Regions from separate parts of the Exiguobacterium sp. RIT452 genome, predicted to be linked through region 2. Evidence: riboswitches for the same ligand, from Rfam matches in the RefSeq annotation. Region 2 holds a riboswitch; each other region holds the start of a gene.
The links. Region 2 has a riboswitch for S-adenosylmethionine ahead of D3D03_RS14630 (alpha/beta hydrolase). Riboswitches for the same ligand answer to the same signal wherever they lie in the genome.

Region 1 (5,366 bases), on a different contig from region 2:
TGGCGCACTAAACAAATTTCTGTCATCTCATTCGTCTCCTTCAAAAAGAAATATGACTGATTGTATCATGTTTCTTTACTTAGTGAAGAGTCTCACGAGGTGGCAGGACAAGGACTTGGCAACTGAAGGCTTCAATCCGGTCGAGCAACCGTTCAATTTTGAGCGGGTTTTCCGTCTGCGCAAAGCTGGCCAGTGAATGGGTTCCGTTTGGAAACGAAAACAACCGGACATCCGCCCCCACATCGGCTCCTTTTTCAATGAAATGCAGCGCCTGCGTAAAGGGAACAATCGGATCTTTTTTTCCGTGCAACAGCATGATCGGCGGTGAATCGGCGGTCAAATGAGTTGCGGGTGAGACACGCGTCATGAGTGCACGCCATTCTTCCCGTCCTCCTCCATAAAATTTGATGTGGGCAATCCAGGTCTGGATGAACTTGAATAATAAGAAGTTCGTTGGTGGATACAAGGCGATGACGCCGCTGATCAGCGGGAGTTGCTCCGCTTTCTGATCACCGATGAACTCCATCGGCGCCAAGGCGGTCGTCAACATCAACGCTGCACCGGCCGAATCCCCCCAAAGGACCATTCGTCCCCGTGCAATCCGCAGATTATCTGCTTCCTGATTTAAAAAACAAAGGGCGTCGCGTACGTCTTCCAAATTATCCGGGAAGTAACTGCCGTCTTCAAACAACCGGTAATCGATACTGCAAACAGCGATGCCAAGCTCTAAAAAACGTTCCACGATCGGTGTAAAACAAAAGAGATCATCACGGCTTCCTCTGACAAACGCTCCACCATGTGCATAAATGGCCACCGGAAACGGTCCTTCACCGACCGGATAGTACAGATCCAGTTTAAGCTCCTTCTCGCCGATCGTTTTATACAAAACGGTCCTTGGAGCCAGTTGGGTTTCCGCAAGCGGAAGCGCCGGTTCCGTCCACCGTAAAAGAGCACCGTAATTGTTCCAGATGCTCGCACCGGCAGCAGCCGTCGTCAAAAGCGCAGCCCCTCCCATCAACCATGCTGTTTCCCGTCTCACCTCATCACCTCCGGGCATACTCACGATTTTTAATCTTATTAGTCTTTTACCCCATTTTTTTAGAAGTCGAACTTCTTCCCGCTCTTGTACTTGACGCTTTGTTTTGGATTCGTTATAGTGAAAAGGTTCAAATCGGAATAATTACGTTTTAATACTTCTTGGAGGTTTTACACATATGAAAAAGTTAATTCCCGCTTTAACGGTCGCGTTCGCGAGCGCCACTTTCCTCGCTGCCTGCGGATCATCTGATTCAGGTTCGAATCAAGATGCCGCCGACCAAAAACTCAACGTATATACATCAACGTTCGCCACAGCGGCGATTGCCAAAGAAATCGGCGGCGCTGATGTCGATGTCAAGATGATCGTCCCTCCCGGTGCCGATCCCCATTCGTATGAACCGACCTCAAAACAACTGACAGAAATCGCACAAGGTGATCTGTTCCTCTTGACCGGAACGACGCTTGAGCCGTACTCAGAAAAAATCAAAGCCAGTCTCAAAGGAAACGATGTCCAGTTCATCGAGACAAGTAAAGGCATCGATTTGCTTGAAGCGAGCGCCACGGTACACGTTCATGGAGAGGCAGACGAACACGACGAAGAACATGCTCATGAAGACGAGCACGCAGAAGATGAGCATGCAGAAGAAGGACACGATCATGGCAAGTACGATCCGCACGTCTGGCTTGATCCGAACAATGCCAAAATGATGGCCCAATCGATTTCGACGGCGTTGGCAAAAGAAGTACCGGACAAAAAAGCGACGTTCGAAAAAAATCTGGCTGAATTTGATACGCAGGCAGATGAGCTCGATCAAAACTTACAGCAAGCAGTTGCTGACGGCTCCAAAAAAGAACTGCTCGTGACACATGCCGCTTATGGGTATTTAGCAGAACGCTACGGATTTTCTCAACTGCCGATCGCTGGCATCTCACCGTCTGACGAGCCTTCGCAAAAAGAACTGGCTTCCCTCGTCAAAGAAGCCAAGCTGCACGACTTAAAATATGTTGCGTTTGAAGAGACGGTTTCCCCAAAAGTCGCCCGGGTCATCCAACAAGAAATCGGAGCTGAAGCCATCACGATTCATAACTTGGAATCCGTCACAAAAGAACAACAAGACGCTTCTTATTTTGACTTGATGAATGAAAATGTCACGACACTCAAAAAAGCACTGCAGTGAAGTAGTGTTGACATGCATTAAAAGATACGTTACGGTAGAAAACGTATTTCAGACAATTAAATGACTTCTTTTTATCGCGAGAGACGGAGGGACTGGCCCAATGATGTTTCGGCAGCGGACGATTGAATCGTACTGTGCCAAATCCAGCAAGCTACGGCTTGAGAGATAAGAAGAGCGTCTTTTTCAGTAAAGACCTCCTTCTTTCTTGCGAAGGAGTCTTTTTTTGTACATGCAGAAATGGAGTGATTTTATGAACGAGACGATTACACCAAACAAATGGGCCCTTCTACCATTACTTGTCTTTTTGGTCCTCTTTATCGGTGCCGGCATCTTTTATGACGACTTTTATAAGTTCCCGATTCTGATTGCCGCATTGATTGCCTTGATTTTTGCTGCCGTGACGACCAAAGGCAGTATCAATCAAACCGTTGAACGGATTGCGACGGGTGCCGGAAATCCGGACATCATGATCATGGTCTTTATTTTCTTACTCGCCGGTGCGTTTTCCGGAACAGCGGATGCGATCGGCGCCATCGAAGCGACCGTCAACGCTTCGCTGACATTTTTACCGCCGTCTCTCTTAATGAGCGGATTGTTCATCATCGCTGCCTTCATCTCGATGGCGATGGGGACTTCAACCGGTACGATTGCGGCACTTGCCCCGATCGCACTTGGTATTCACGAAGCGACCGGTGTCAATGTCGCCATCGCAGCTGCCGCCGTCGTTGGGGGCGCGATGTTCGGGGACAACTTGTCGTTTATCTCCGATACGACGATTGCAGCGGTCCGCACGCAAAAAACCAATATGCGTGATAAATTCCGAACGAACTTCCTGATTGTGCTTCCGGCAGCAATTTTGACCGTCATCATTTTGGCATTCGTTTCAGGTGCCGGAGATGTCGTCGACGCAAAGGCCTTCGAGTTTTATAAACTGATTCCGTATCTGTCCGTCATCGTCTTGGCCTTGTTCGGTGTCAACGTCATCCTCGTCTTGATCGGCGGAACCGCCTTGACAGGAATCATCGGTATGCTCGACGGCAGCTTCGGTTTAAGTGGATTCGTGCTGTCGATGTCCGAAGGATTAATGGGCATGGCTGAAATTTCGATTTTGACATTACTGATGGGTGGTCTTGTCAGTCTGATCACCTTTAACGGCGGTATCGCCTACCTGAAAGAAACATTGACTCGAAAAATCACGCAACGCCGCGGCGCAGAGTTCAGCATGGCTGCGCTTGTCGGAGCGACAAACCTCGCGACGGCAAACAATACGATTTCGATTCTTGTGGCTGGACCACTCGCAGCGGAGATCGCGGATACGTATGACATCGACCGGAAGAAGTCGGCCAGCATTCTCGACATCTTCTCGTGTGGGGTTCAAGGAATCATCCCATACGGCGCCCAGTTGCTGATTGCGGCGGAGTTGACGAAAACGGCTTCTCCGGAGCTGATTCCGTATCTGTTCTATCCATTCTTATTGTTCGTGTGCGGATCCCTTGCGATTCTTTTCGGATTCCCGCGCCGGAAAAATACTGCCGTCCGCAAAGAAAATATTTCGTAAAACAAACAAGTCCGGCCGCCTGCAACGCGACCGGACTTGTTTTTGATTATTTTTTCTTCTGTTCTTGCCGGTTAAGAATGAAATACGCGATGGCTGGAAGCGGGAACTGAACGAGCCCCGCGCCACCCCACACCCACGGATTACGCCCGGTTTTACGGGCGCCAAGGAATAGGAAAGTCGCTTGAGCGCCTAACAGCGTCGCCAGTCCGGCCCACACTCCTTTTGGTACGTTTTTAACGGATCGTGCCATGATTTTACACCTCACTTCATGTATGGATATACCCACTTTGTTCGCTCTCTAACAGCTTACCTCCTGCTTTGAGCGTCTAAACAGACGTGATTCTGAGTTCATGCTAAACTAAACGAGCAATTCCATATTCTAGTTTCATTGAAGGAGGAGTATATACATGCAATACGCAAAACTTTCAAATGGTGTCACGATTCCACAGATCGGATTCGGAGTCTGGCAAGTCGACGAAGAGACGGAAGCACCGGCTGCCGTCGCAGAAGCGATTCGTGTCGGTTACCGTCATATTGATACGGCTGCCGTGTACAAAAACGAACGTGGTGTCGCCAAAGGAATCAAAGAAAGCGGCGTGAACCGTGAAGATCTCTTCTTAACGTCTAAAGTATGGAACGATGATATTCGTGCCGGACGCACTAAAGAAGCTTTCGCTGAGTCACTCGAACGATTAGAGACCGATTATCTGGACCTCTATTTGATTCACTGGCCGGTCGAAGGGTACATTGAAGCATGGAAAGCGATGGTTGAGCTTTACGAAGCTGGAAAAATCAAAGCGATTGGTGTTTCGAACTTCAAGGAACATCACCTCGATACACTGGCTGAAGAAGGATTGATGACACCAATGATCAATCAGGTGGAACTTCATCCGCAACTTCCGCAACACGAACTGCATGAATATCTACAGGACCACAGCATCCAAGTCGAGGCGTGGAGCCCGCTCATGCAAGGGAAATTCCTTGAAATCAATGACTTTAAGGAAATTGCCGAAAAACATGGTAAATCTCCTTCACAAGTCGTCTTGCGTTGGCATTTGGATAACGGCATCGTCGCTCTTCCAAAATCGGTCACACCTGAACGGATTGCGGAAAACTTTGATGTCTTTGATTTCCAACTCGATGCGGACGATCTCGAGAAGATTGATCGTTTGGCAACAGATGTCCGTCTTGGACCAGATCCGGATGAAATCGACTTTTAAGCACTGCCCTTAAAAATAGGCTGACGCTTTAGAACGATTGCTTTATGAAGAGGGGTGGCAGATTTATCTGCCACCCCTCTCTTCTCGTTAATCAGGAATCACTCGCTTCACGCAGCTTCTACACGATGTCTCGTTTGAGGAACGTGCGTGAAAGAACGCGTGATTCCTTTTTTTTCGTGGTCATTACCGCGCTATACATAATAGACAAGAATCGTCTCTTCTGCTTCTTCTGCCTGACGGAAATAAGCGCGCAAGTCACCGAACTGCTCCCATACCGTATCAAATTCTCCTTGCCGCCCCGCTTCCCGGTAAATCACTTCAAGCGCCTGTCGGTCAAAATTCCGCATCACCTCGGAAGAAATGATTAAGAGC
Region 2 (5,366 bases):
CGACTTGCGACAAGAGCGGTTGCCCGGTGTGTGCCCCAAGGAAATTGATTTTGTAGACGTGATGTCCGGCATCCCGTTGTTCGATCAACCGTTGCACCGACGCCGGAATTTCATCTTGCATGACGGAACGGACAAAGTTTTTCGCCGTCGCCGTCTGCGGATTCGAGAAGACGTCGAACACGGTACCCGATTCAATCAACTTGCCGGCCTCGATGACCGCGACCCGGTCACAAATCTCACGGATGACGCCCATCTCGTGTGTAATCAGTAAAATCGTGATGCCATATTCCGCGTTGATCTGTTTCAGTAACCGCAGGATGTGTTGTGTCGTCTGCGGATCAAGCGCCGATGTCGCTTCGTCACACAACAGAACCGACGGCTGGGTTGCCAGTGCCCGCGCTATTCCGACACGTTGTTTCTGCCCTCCCGATAACTGATCCGGATAATGATCGGCTTTGTCCGCTAAGTCGACGAACGCCAGCAGCTCGGTGACACGCCGGTGGACTTCCTCCTTTTTAATTCCTTTTAGGACGAGTGGTTTTGCGACATTCGCGAAGACCGTATTCGAATCAAGCAAGTTGAAATGTTGGAAGATCATCCCGATGTTTTGTTTCGCTTCCCGCAGTTGTTTTGCCGAAAGTGTCGTCAGTTCTTGCCCGTCGACCGTCACGCTGCCGGATGTCGGACGTTCAAGAAGATTGACACACCGTAATAAAGAACTTTTTCCAGCCCCGCTGAACCCGATCACGCCAAAGATTTCACCTTTTCGGATTTCGAGATCGACACCGTCCAATGCAGCAATCGATTGTTCGTTGGTCTGGTAGATTTTTTTTACATTTTTGAATGTAATCACCACTTTTTCCCCCTTTTAAAAAAAACAAAAAGGTCTCTTCTTTAGAAACAAGAAGAGACCTGGATCCGCACAGAGGCAGAATCCACTCGACTCATCTCTCAGACAATCGTCTGATGGAATTGGCACAGTGCTCATAATGAGTCTGTTGCCGAGGTTTCGTAGGGCCAGTCCCTCCACCTCTCTGGATAAGTGTTGCGGTATGAAATTCATATGTGTGTTGTTGCTGTTCGAACTTATGTCGTAAAACTAATTTTTACATTACAGAAAGATCTTTTAAAGGTCAACCATATTTTCAAAAATAAACCATATGACCCATATCGATTGATTTCCCAGGTTGGGCTTCATCATAGAAGAGTTCCGGTCGCCGGTCAAGGAGCATTTGACAATCCTTTTCTGTCAGTGCTATCATCTTCTCAATGATTAATCCGACAATTCCTATATGTTATATCAAGAGTGGACGAGAGACCTGGCTCTAGGACTCCACGGCAACCTGCGATTGGCAAGGTGCTCCGACCAGCAAAGCAACCGCTTTGGATGATACACACGAGAAACTCGTTTGCCGTCCAAAGCCAAACGGGTTTTTATTTTGAAATGGAGGATGAGATGATGAGTATGAGTTATCCTGTTTTACCGGGCGCCGAAGCCTTTTTCTTGGAACGTGGATCAGTCGGTATTTTGCTGTGTCACGGCTTTAATGCGACGCCACAAAGTGTTCGGGCTGTAGGAGAACGCTTCGCAGAACACGGTTTTTCCGTCTACGCCCCCCGTCTGCATGGTCACGGGACAGATGTACGTGACTTCGAAACGGCGACGGCCGAAGATTGGAAACAGAGTGTCCGCGAGGGCTTTACTCAACTGTCCCGCCAGTGTGAATCGATCTTCATCGTCGGTCAATCGATGGGTGCGACGCTTGCGCTGGCACTCGCTGCCGAAGGTCTGCCGGTCGCAGGGATCATCACAATCAATGCTGCTTTATCCGTCCCCGCTTACGAAGCGTTATCGTTTACGGATTGTCCGGTTTATCTGCCGGAAAGCCCACCCGATATCAAGCAAACCGCTTTTGAAATCATCTATGATGTCGTGCCAGCGGTCGCTGCGTCCGAACTTTTACGCTTGATTCGCGACACCATCCCAACCCTTCCCGCCATTCAAATTCCGACGCTTATTTTATATTCTGCCGAGGATCATGTCGTTCCGCCAACCTGTTCGGATTACCTGCACCGGATGATTGGTTCGACGGATAAACGCAGTTATTGTCTGCTCGATTCCTATCATGTCGCGACACTCGATCATGACCAAGAGACGATTGTCCGCGAAACGGCTTATTTCGTCAAGCAGTACAGTCAGTTGACACGGACCGGTTGATAAAAAAAGCGAACGATTTCAAGCCTTGAGGCCGGAGAATCGTTCGCTTTTTCATATTGTACTCTTAATTCTGCTGTTGTTTTTTCCATTCCTGCAACGGTTGCGGTTTGCCCGGTACTTGATGGCAGTGACGGCAACGTGGTTCATAAGATTCAGAAGCCCCCACCAAAATGATCGGATCATTGTAGTTGGCCGGTTGGCCGTTAATCAAGCGTTGTGTCCGGGAAGCCGGATCGCCACACGATAAACAAATCGCCTGTAATTTCGTCACGAACTCGGCACGTGCCAATAATTCAGGCATCTTTCCAAATGGTTCTGCCCGGAAATCCTGATCGAGCCCCGCACAAATCACGCGTTTGCCATCTTGCGCCAGTGCCTCGATGACCGCGACGATTTCATCGTCAAAAAATTGAACTTCATCAATTGCCACGACCTGTGTCTCTTCTGCTACTGCCGCATAGACGTCCCGGCTCGTTGCCATCGGAATCGCAATGACGGAATTTCCGACGTGCGACACGACATGTTCTTCATGGTAACGGTCGTCAATCGCCGGCTTGAACACTTGCACCGGTAATTTTCCGTACTGTGCCCGTCGAACACGACGGATCAGCTCTTCGGATTTGCCGGAAAACATGCTTCCGCAAATCACTTCGATCCAACCATACTGATTGATCACATGCATCATTGTAAAACACCGTCCTCTAAAATTAGTCACTTTAACGAGTATAGCCCGAATCTAAATTGAGAAAAAGAGTTGACTTCTCAAAATCGAAAACTCCTCAGTATTCCCCTAAATCTTCATCTCCTCATTTCAACTGGTATCTATTTCCTGTACACTAAGGAAGAAGTTTCTTTGAAGGAAGGTGACTCCGATTCATCACATACTACATGAAGTTCTCCATCAATATGGAGCATTCGGTCTCGCCATTCTGTTAGCCGGCGGAATCGTCGGTTTACCGATTCCTGACGAAACGTTACTCGTCATGTCAGGATTTTGGATGCATCACGGTGATTTACCACTGATCGGAACGATTCTGGCGGCGTATGCCGGCAGTTGCATCGGGATGACGATCAGCTATGTGCTGGGTCTGAAACTCGGGATGCCCCTGCTGCATCGAGTGGCTCCGAAGTTACGGATTTCCGAAAAACATATCTTTCAAGCGGAGGCCGGATTTTTACGTTACGGGAAAACGGTTTTGATCATCGGTTACTACATACCCGGACTCCGTCAGCTCTCTGCGTTTTTTGCCGGTGTCTCGAAGATGCCGTTTCGGATCTTCGTCACGTATGCCTATACCGGTGCCTTGATCTGGATCAGTATCTTTTTAGGAGCGGGTTATTTTCTCGGACGTCATTTTTCCTTCAGTCTGCTGTTTCAACACTTTGCGGACAATCCGGATATGCTGCCGTACCTCGTCGGAGCGGCTGGAGCGATCGGTCTGTCGTTTGTGCTTAAAACCTATCTCACCTATCGTGCCCAGTTCAGTTTATACAAAAACAGCCTGCTCCAGTGATGGAGACAGGCTGTTTTTTAATACAGAAGTCGCAATTACTTGCGGCCGTATTTTTTGTTGAAGCGATCGACACGACCGTCTGCAGCGTTGAACTTTTGACGACCAGTGTAGAATGGGTGCGAGTCCGAAGACACATCCACGCGGATGAGTGGGTACTCGTTTCCATCTTCCCAAGTGATTGTCTCGTTCGAAGAACGTGTAGAACCAGTCAAGAATTTGTACTCAGTAGTTGAATCCATAAATACAACTTTGTTGTAGTTTGGGTGAATTCCTTGTTTCATGGTTGTTTTCTCTCCTTCCGCCCTGGTTCATTTGCTGAGCCAGAGTAAGTTACCTTCCTATACTAAACGATTTTTTGATGACCCGCAATACCTATTTTCAAGTCGTTGTGTCTGTTTTCGTCACGCGGGGTTTGACAGGTGCGCGTCGGACGGGCTTCTTCTTTTCTTTGTTCAGTTCCACAAAAAATTCTTCATTGTTTTTTGTGTCACGAATCTTGCGTAAGAAGCTGTCGACAAACTCATTGGACTCGTTCATCGTCCGGCGGATCGTCCACAAGGCATCCAGCTGATCTTGCGGTAACAACAACTCTTCTTTCCGTGTTCCGGATTTCCGGATGTCGATGGCCGGGAAGATCCGGCGTTCGGATAACTTCCGGTCGAGATGGAGCTCCATGTTGCCGGTCCCTTTAAACTCTTCATAGATGACGTCGTCCATCCGTGAGCCGGTCTCGACGAGGGCAGTCGCAAGAATCGTCAGGCTGCCACCGTGTTCGATGTTCCGGGCAGCACCGAAAAAGCGTTTGGGTTTATGGAAGGCGGCCGGATCAATCCCCCCGGACAACGTCCGTCCGCTTTGCGGAACCGTTAAGTTGTAAGCACGTGTCAGACGTGTAATCGAATCCATCAAGATGACCACATCTTTTTTATGCTCGACGAGACGCATCGCCCGTTCCAAAACGAGTTCTGAAATCCGTACGTGGTTATCCGGTGTTTCGTCAAACGTTGAACTGACGACATCGGCTCCCGGGACAGACCGTTCGATATCCGTCACCTCTTCCGGGCGCTCATCGATCAATAGAACGATCAATTCGACATCCGGGTGATTCACTTGAATCGAATTCGCGATTTCTTTTAATAGAGATGTCTTACCCGCTTTAGGCGGTGCGACGATCAGTCCCCGTTGTCCGAAGCCAACCGGTGCAATCATATCCATCACACGAACCGACAGATGGCGTGGTTCTGTTTCGAGTCGCATCAAACGATCCGGATAAATCGGCGTCAATGCCGGGAAAAACAGACGATTCCGGGCCGTATCCGGCGCTTCCCCGTTGACTGCTTCCACACTTAATAAACCTTGGAACCGTTCATTCTCTTTTGGCGGTCGGACCTTTCCGGTCACGACGTCTCCATTACGAAGGTTGAATCGGCGGATTTGCGAAGCAGCGATGTAGATATCTTCAGAGGATTGCGAATAGTTGATAGGACGAAGGAAGCCGAAGCCACCATCATTTTGCATCTGTGGGTTGCCGGGGATAACTTCTAATACCCCCTCGAGGAAATATAGACCGGTTGACTCAGCCTGCGCTTTTAAAATCTTGAACATCAGTTCACGCTTGCGGGCCTCTCGGTATT
Region 3 (5,366 bases), on a different contig from region 2:
TGATACAATTGACTAAATGATCGGATTTGCGGGTACTTAGAAAAAACAGAACAGCTATCAGGAAGAGGAGTTTATGCCATGTCACTTGCACGAGTATTACCTTACGCCAAAGAATTACTGGAGTCCGTCATCCATGAAGGGGATTGTGTCGTCGATATGACCGCCGGGAACGGTCATGATACACACTTCCTTGCCGAACAAGTCGGACCAAGCGGTCGGGTCATCGCTTTTGATGTTCAGGAGCAGGCGATTGAAGAGACGAAACGCCGGTTGCAGGCAGCTCATGTTTCGGAATGGGTCGATTTGTATCACGAAAGTCACATCCATGTCGGAGCACGCCTGTTCGAAGAACAGCGTCCGATCCGCGCCGGCGTTTTTAATCTCGGTTACTTACCGGGAAGTGATAAATCAGTTACGACGACCGGGGAAGAGACGTTAGAGGCGCTCGGCGCCCTTCTGCCCGTCCTTGTGCCTGGAGGAATGATCGTCCTCGTGATTTATCACGGACATATCGAAGGACGTAAAGAACGCGACGCTGTCCTCGACTATGTTTCGCTCCTGTCCCAACAAGATTATGCCGTCTTACAATACCGCTTTTTAAATCAACAAAACAATCCGCCTTTCATCGTCGCCATCGAAAAAAAGCTTAAAAAACAAATCATCGACTAAAAAAAGGAGGATACCGTCGCGGGCGACGGCATCCTCCTTTTTGAATTGGCTTCTTACTCTTCGACGAGTTTGAGGAACAACAGTAATTTTTCGGCAAACCGTGTGTTCAAACGTTCGAAACTAAAGTGCGGGAAGCCGTGAAGACGCTGCAGATAAATCTGATCGCCTCCCATTTTCCGGCACACTTCGAGCGTCAGCTTGACATCGGCAAACTGATCGTCCGGCGCATAAAAACAGGCGAGATGGACACGCGGTAATTTTTTCCGCTCTTCATCATGCAACACGATCTCTTCTTCAATCTCGCGATACTGTGCATACGTCAACTCACCGAGACGAACCGCATCTTCATTGTTTTGCCCAAACGGTAACGTCCCGAGCGGTGCATCCGGGCGAAAACGATCAAATGCACTCGCAAATACTTGTTTGACGCCGCCGAGCTGTTTCGAATTGTGCCAATCAAACAATGGCGAGATGAATGACAGACTGGCGATCGGCAATTCGTATTCCTGCAACAGCCGGTTCACGACGAGTGCTCCCATGCTGCAGGCAATGATATGAATCGGAAGCTTTCGTTTACCGGCTTCCCGTAACGCTTCTTTTAATAATTGTTGGTGTTCTTCAAACGATACACGACGTGGTGCATCGACCAAAAGCACTTCATATTCCCGTTCCAAGACGCGAATCAATGCTTCGCTCGGCCGGGCACGTAATTGGAGTGGATATACAAGGACAATCACTCCGGTTGGTTGTTCTACCACACGCTCACCTCTTCATCAGATATCCATCTAGTATGCAACAAATCCGACTTCAGCAAAACCGCCTCAAGTCGGATTTCTTTTCCCTTATTCATATATACGTTGCAGCCGCGTCACAGGTTCCACCTGTCCAAACACTTCTTCCGTCGTTTCACTGACTTCTTTAAAGCCGAACGAGGTCAAAAAGTGACGGGCTTTATAATTACGTGATTCGACGTACACTTCGATGGGAGAAGCACCTTGGCGCTCGAGTTCTCGAATCAGCCGCCGCCCGATTCCGTTCTGTTGGTATTTCGGCAGGACATAGAGGCGGACAATTTCCCACGTCCCGTCGACATCAATTGCATGAATGAATCCCACAATCTCCCCATCGATCAGACCTACATTAAAATATTCTCCGCGCGCTTCTTCTGCTGTCCGGATTGCCCGAACGACTTCTTCTTGCGGGTAGGCTTCCTGAACGAAATGGGCTTTCGAGCGCTCAGAATAGATTTCCTCGTACGTATCCATCCAAGACGTGAGCGCAATATCATGAATGCGTGCTGCATCAGCAGGAACTGCTTCGCGTATCTCCATACCGAAATCCCCCTTTTCCTTTTACAGACTCATCTTCTTTTACCCTTTTCTAGAAATTTCAGTCGTTTCCCTGCAAAGTTCCGGAGAAACAAAAAAAGTTCAGAAACACCCTTCAAAAGGGAGTTTCTGAACTCAGGATTATGCGAAACGTTTTGCCTGCTCTTCAAGAGCAGCAGCTTTATCCGTTTGCTCCCATGGCAATTCGATGTCTGTACGACCGAAGTGACCATATGCTGCTGTCTGACGGTAAATCGGACGGCGGAGATCAAGCATCTTGATGATGCCTGCAGGACGAAGATCAAAGTTTTCTGCAATCAATTCGACCAGTTGAGCTTCTGGAAGCTTACCTGTTCCAAACGTATCGACAGCGATTGAAACCGGGTGCGCAACACCGATTGCGTAAGCAAGCTGAACTTCCGCTTTTTCCGCAAGACCAGATGCGACAAGGTTTTTCGCGACGTAACGTGCTGCGTAGGCAGCAGAACGGTCTACTTTGGTTGGATCTTTACCAGAGAATGCACCACCGCCGTGGCGTGCGTAACCGCCATACGTATCAACGATGATTTTACGACCTGTTAATCCAGCATCACCTTGTGGTCCACCGATGACGAAACGGCCAGTCGGGTTGATGAAGAATTTTGTTTCAGCGTCAATGTATTCCGTCGGGATGACCGGAGCGATGACGTGTTCTTTCAGATCAGCTTGAATTTGCTCAAGCGTTACTTCTTCTGCATGTTGTGTTGAGATGACGATTGTATCGACGCGAACAGGTTCATTGTTCTCGTTGTATTCAACCGTAACTTGCGTTTTACCATCCGGACGGAGGTAATCGAGTTGTCCTGTCTTGCGGACTTCTGCAAGACGACGGGCAAGTTTGTGTGAAAGTGAAATCGGAAGTGGCATCAGTTCAGGTGTTTCTTTCGTTGCGTAACCGAACATCAGACCTTGGTCTCCTGCTCCGATTGCATCGATTTCTTCATCTGACATGTTTCCTTCGCGTGCTTCAAGCGCCTGGTCGACACCAAGAGCGATGTCTGCTGACTGCTCATCGATCGAAGTCAATACAGCACATGTGTCTGCATCGAAACCGTATTTAGCGCGTGTATAGCCGATTTCGCGAATTGTCTCACGAACAACTTTCGGGATATCCACGTAAGTCGATGTCGTAATTTCTCCTGCAACTAAAACAAGTCCTGTCGTGACAGAAGTTTCTGCCGCAACACGTGCGTTTGGATCCGCTGCAAGAATCGCATCCAAAATTGAATCCGAAATCTGGTCACAGATTTTATCCGGGTGACCTTCAGTTACTGATTCCGACGTAAATAGTCGGCGATTAAGGTTTGTCATGTTTGACCCTCCCAAAAAAGAATTTGACGGTGTACTCATTTCCCCTAGTTGAGTGGGACGGTAAAATGAAAAAAACCTTTCCATGTCCAAAAATGGTCAGGGAAAGGTTGTGCGTTCTTCCTTTACCCTCTTATCGTTCGAAGTGTTTACTTCGCTTCAGGAGAGCACCTTTTCCTATATTAATGATGAAACTAATATAAGACGGTTGCCGGGTTTCTTCGGGCCTTGTTCCCTCCACCTGCTCAGAATAAGAGTATCCGTTACGAATTACATGATATAAACTTGTGCCCACTCTGTCAAGCAACGTTTTAATTTCTAGTCGAAAAATTTTGAAAGAGATGTTAAACTGTTTATGCTGAAAGCGTTTCCAGATAAATAGAAATCAGCGCATGAAAAATGATTGCTCTATCTTTAGTATGTCATATATAATGAATGTGTCATACTAATTGTAGAGCCAAAACCAACGTAGGGGAAAGGTGGGGTCAGGATGCCGATGACGGTCCTGAATATCGAAGAACTACTCAAGAAGGAGCATGTGTTCAAACAACTATCTGTTGCCGAACTAGTCGAACATGCGATTCGCAACAACGAAGGAGTTCTTGCAGAAAATGGTGCTTTGTCTGTAGAAACGGGGAAATTTACAGGTCGTTCACCGAAAGACAAGTTCATCGTCCGTGATCAATCATGTGAGACACATATCGATTGGGGCCATGTGAATCAGCCGATGGAGTCGGACAAATTCGAACAACTGTTACAAAAAGTTCTTCGTTATATGAACGAAGCAGATCAACTCTACTACACAGAGGCAGCTGCTGGTGCCGATACACATTTCACCCTCCCGGTACGCGTCGTGACAGAGTACGCTTGGCATAATCTGTTTGCGAAACAATTATTCTTACGTGAATATCCTACGGTTGCGGCCTTTGAACCATTTACGGTCGTCTACGCACCACATTTCAAAGCCGATCCGCTTGTTGACGGCACTAATTCGGAAACGTTCATCGCCATGTCATTCGAACATCGTATTGTTTTGATCGGCGGAACGGAATATGCGGGAGAAATCAAGAAATCGATTTTCTCGGTCATGAACTATCTGTTGCCGCAACAAGATGTGTTATCGATGCACTGTTCCGCCAACGTCGGACACGAAGGAGACGTCGCCTTATTCTTCGGACTCTCCGGTACTGGTAAGACCACCTTATCGGCAGACGACAGCCGTCAATTGATCGGGGACGATGAGCACGGCTGGTCTCATGACGGTGTCTTTAATATCGAAGGCGGCTGCTATGCGAAGACGGTGAACTTGTCGCGTGAAAAAGAACCACAAATCTTTGATGCGATTCGTTTTGGCACCGTCCTTGAAAATGTTGTCCTCGATGACACCCGGACTCCGGACTACGATGATACGTCGAAAACGGAAAACACTCGCGCGGCTTATCCGATCACAGCAATTGACAACATTGCCATCCCGTCACGTGCCGGTCATCCGAAAACGATCGTTTTCTTGACGGCTGATGCATACGGTGTGTTGCCTCCGATCAGTAAACTGACGAAAGAGCAAGCGATGTATCACTTCTTGTCCGGCTATACGTCGAAACTGGCTGGGACAGAACGCGGTGTCACGGAACCGGAAGCGACGTTCTCGACATGCTTCGGCTCACCGTTCCTGCCGTTGATTCCTGAAAAATATGCGACGATGCTCGGTGAACTGATCGATCGTCACGGCGTGACGGTTTACCTTGTCAACACCGGTTGGACCGGCGGTGCTTACGGAACAGGCAGCCGCATGAAACTGGCCTATACGCGCACGATGGTCAACGCTGCCGTCAACGGTCTGCTTGCCGACATCCCGACAGAAGAACATCCGGTGTTCGGATTGCATATGCCAATCGAAGTACCAGGTGTTCCGAGCGACTTGCTGAATCCTGTTAAAGTTTGGGCGGATCCGGCTGTTTATACAGAACAAGCAACAGCACTCGCCCATAAATTCAAACAAAACTTTACCCGCTTTGTCAGTGC

Region 1: linked by a shared signal. The riboswitch ahead of D3D03_RS10240 (Na+/H+ antiporter NhaC family protein) and the one ahead of D3D03_RS14630 (alpha/beta hydrolase) in region 2 are both predicted to bind S-adenosylmethionine.
Region 3: linked by a shared signal. The riboswitch ahead of metK (methionine adenosyltransferase) and the one ahead of D3D03_RS14630 (alpha/beta hydrolase) in region 2 are both predicted to bind S-adenosylmethionine.

The regions. Positions count from the first base shown of each region.
Region 1 covers NZ_QXJB01000003.1:254,681-260,046, reverse strand. The annotation lists gene D3D03_RS10255 (histidine phosphatase family protein) at 1-26, opposite strand, end outside; gene D3D03_RS10250 (alpha/beta hydrolase) at 80-1,039, opposite strand; gene D3D03_RS10245 (metal ABC transporter solute-binding protein, Zn/Mn family) at 1,215-2,216, shown strand; SAM riboswitch class I at 2,285-2,388, shown strand; gene D3D03_RS10240 (Na+/H+ antiporter NhaC family protein) at 2,467-3,774, shown strand; gene D3D03_RS10235 (hypothetical protein) at 3,821-4,024, opposite strand; gene D3D03_RS10230 (aldo/keto reductase) at 4,182-4,994, shown strand; gene D3D03_RS10225 (hypothetical protein) at 5,186-5,366, opposite strand, start outside.
Region 2 covers NZ_QXJB01000008.1:71,834-77,199, forward strand. The annotation lists gene D3D03_RS14625 (methionine ABC transporter ATP-binding protein) at 1-853, opposite strand, end outside; SAM riboswitch class I at 942-1,045, opposite strand; SAM riboswitch class I at 1,295-1,397, shown strand; gene D3D03_RS14630 (alpha/beta hydrolase) at 1,460-2,218, shown strand; gene D3D03_RS14635 (thymidine kinase) at 2,283-2,903, opposite strand; gene D3D03_RS14640 (DedA family protein) at 3,082-3,732, shown strand; gene D3D03_RS14645 (type B 50S ribosomal protein L31) at 3,768-4,013, opposite strand; gene rho (transcription termination factor Rho) at 4,111-5,366, opposite strand, start outside.
Region 3 covers NZ_QXJB01000002.1:604,429-609,794, forward strand. The annotation lists gene mnmM (tRNA 5-(aminomethyl)-2-thiouridylate-methyltransferase MnmM) at 79-669, shown strand; gene D3D03_RS08510 (alpha/beta fold hydrolase) at 723-1,427, opposite strand; gene D3D03_RS08515 (GNAT family N-acetyltransferase) at 1,512-2,000, opposite strand; gene metK (methionine adenosyltransferase) at 2,139-3,347, opposite strand; SAM riboswitch class I at 3,475-3,601, opposite strand; gene pckA (phosphoenolpyruvate carboxykinase (ATP)) at 3,835-5,366, shown strand, end outside.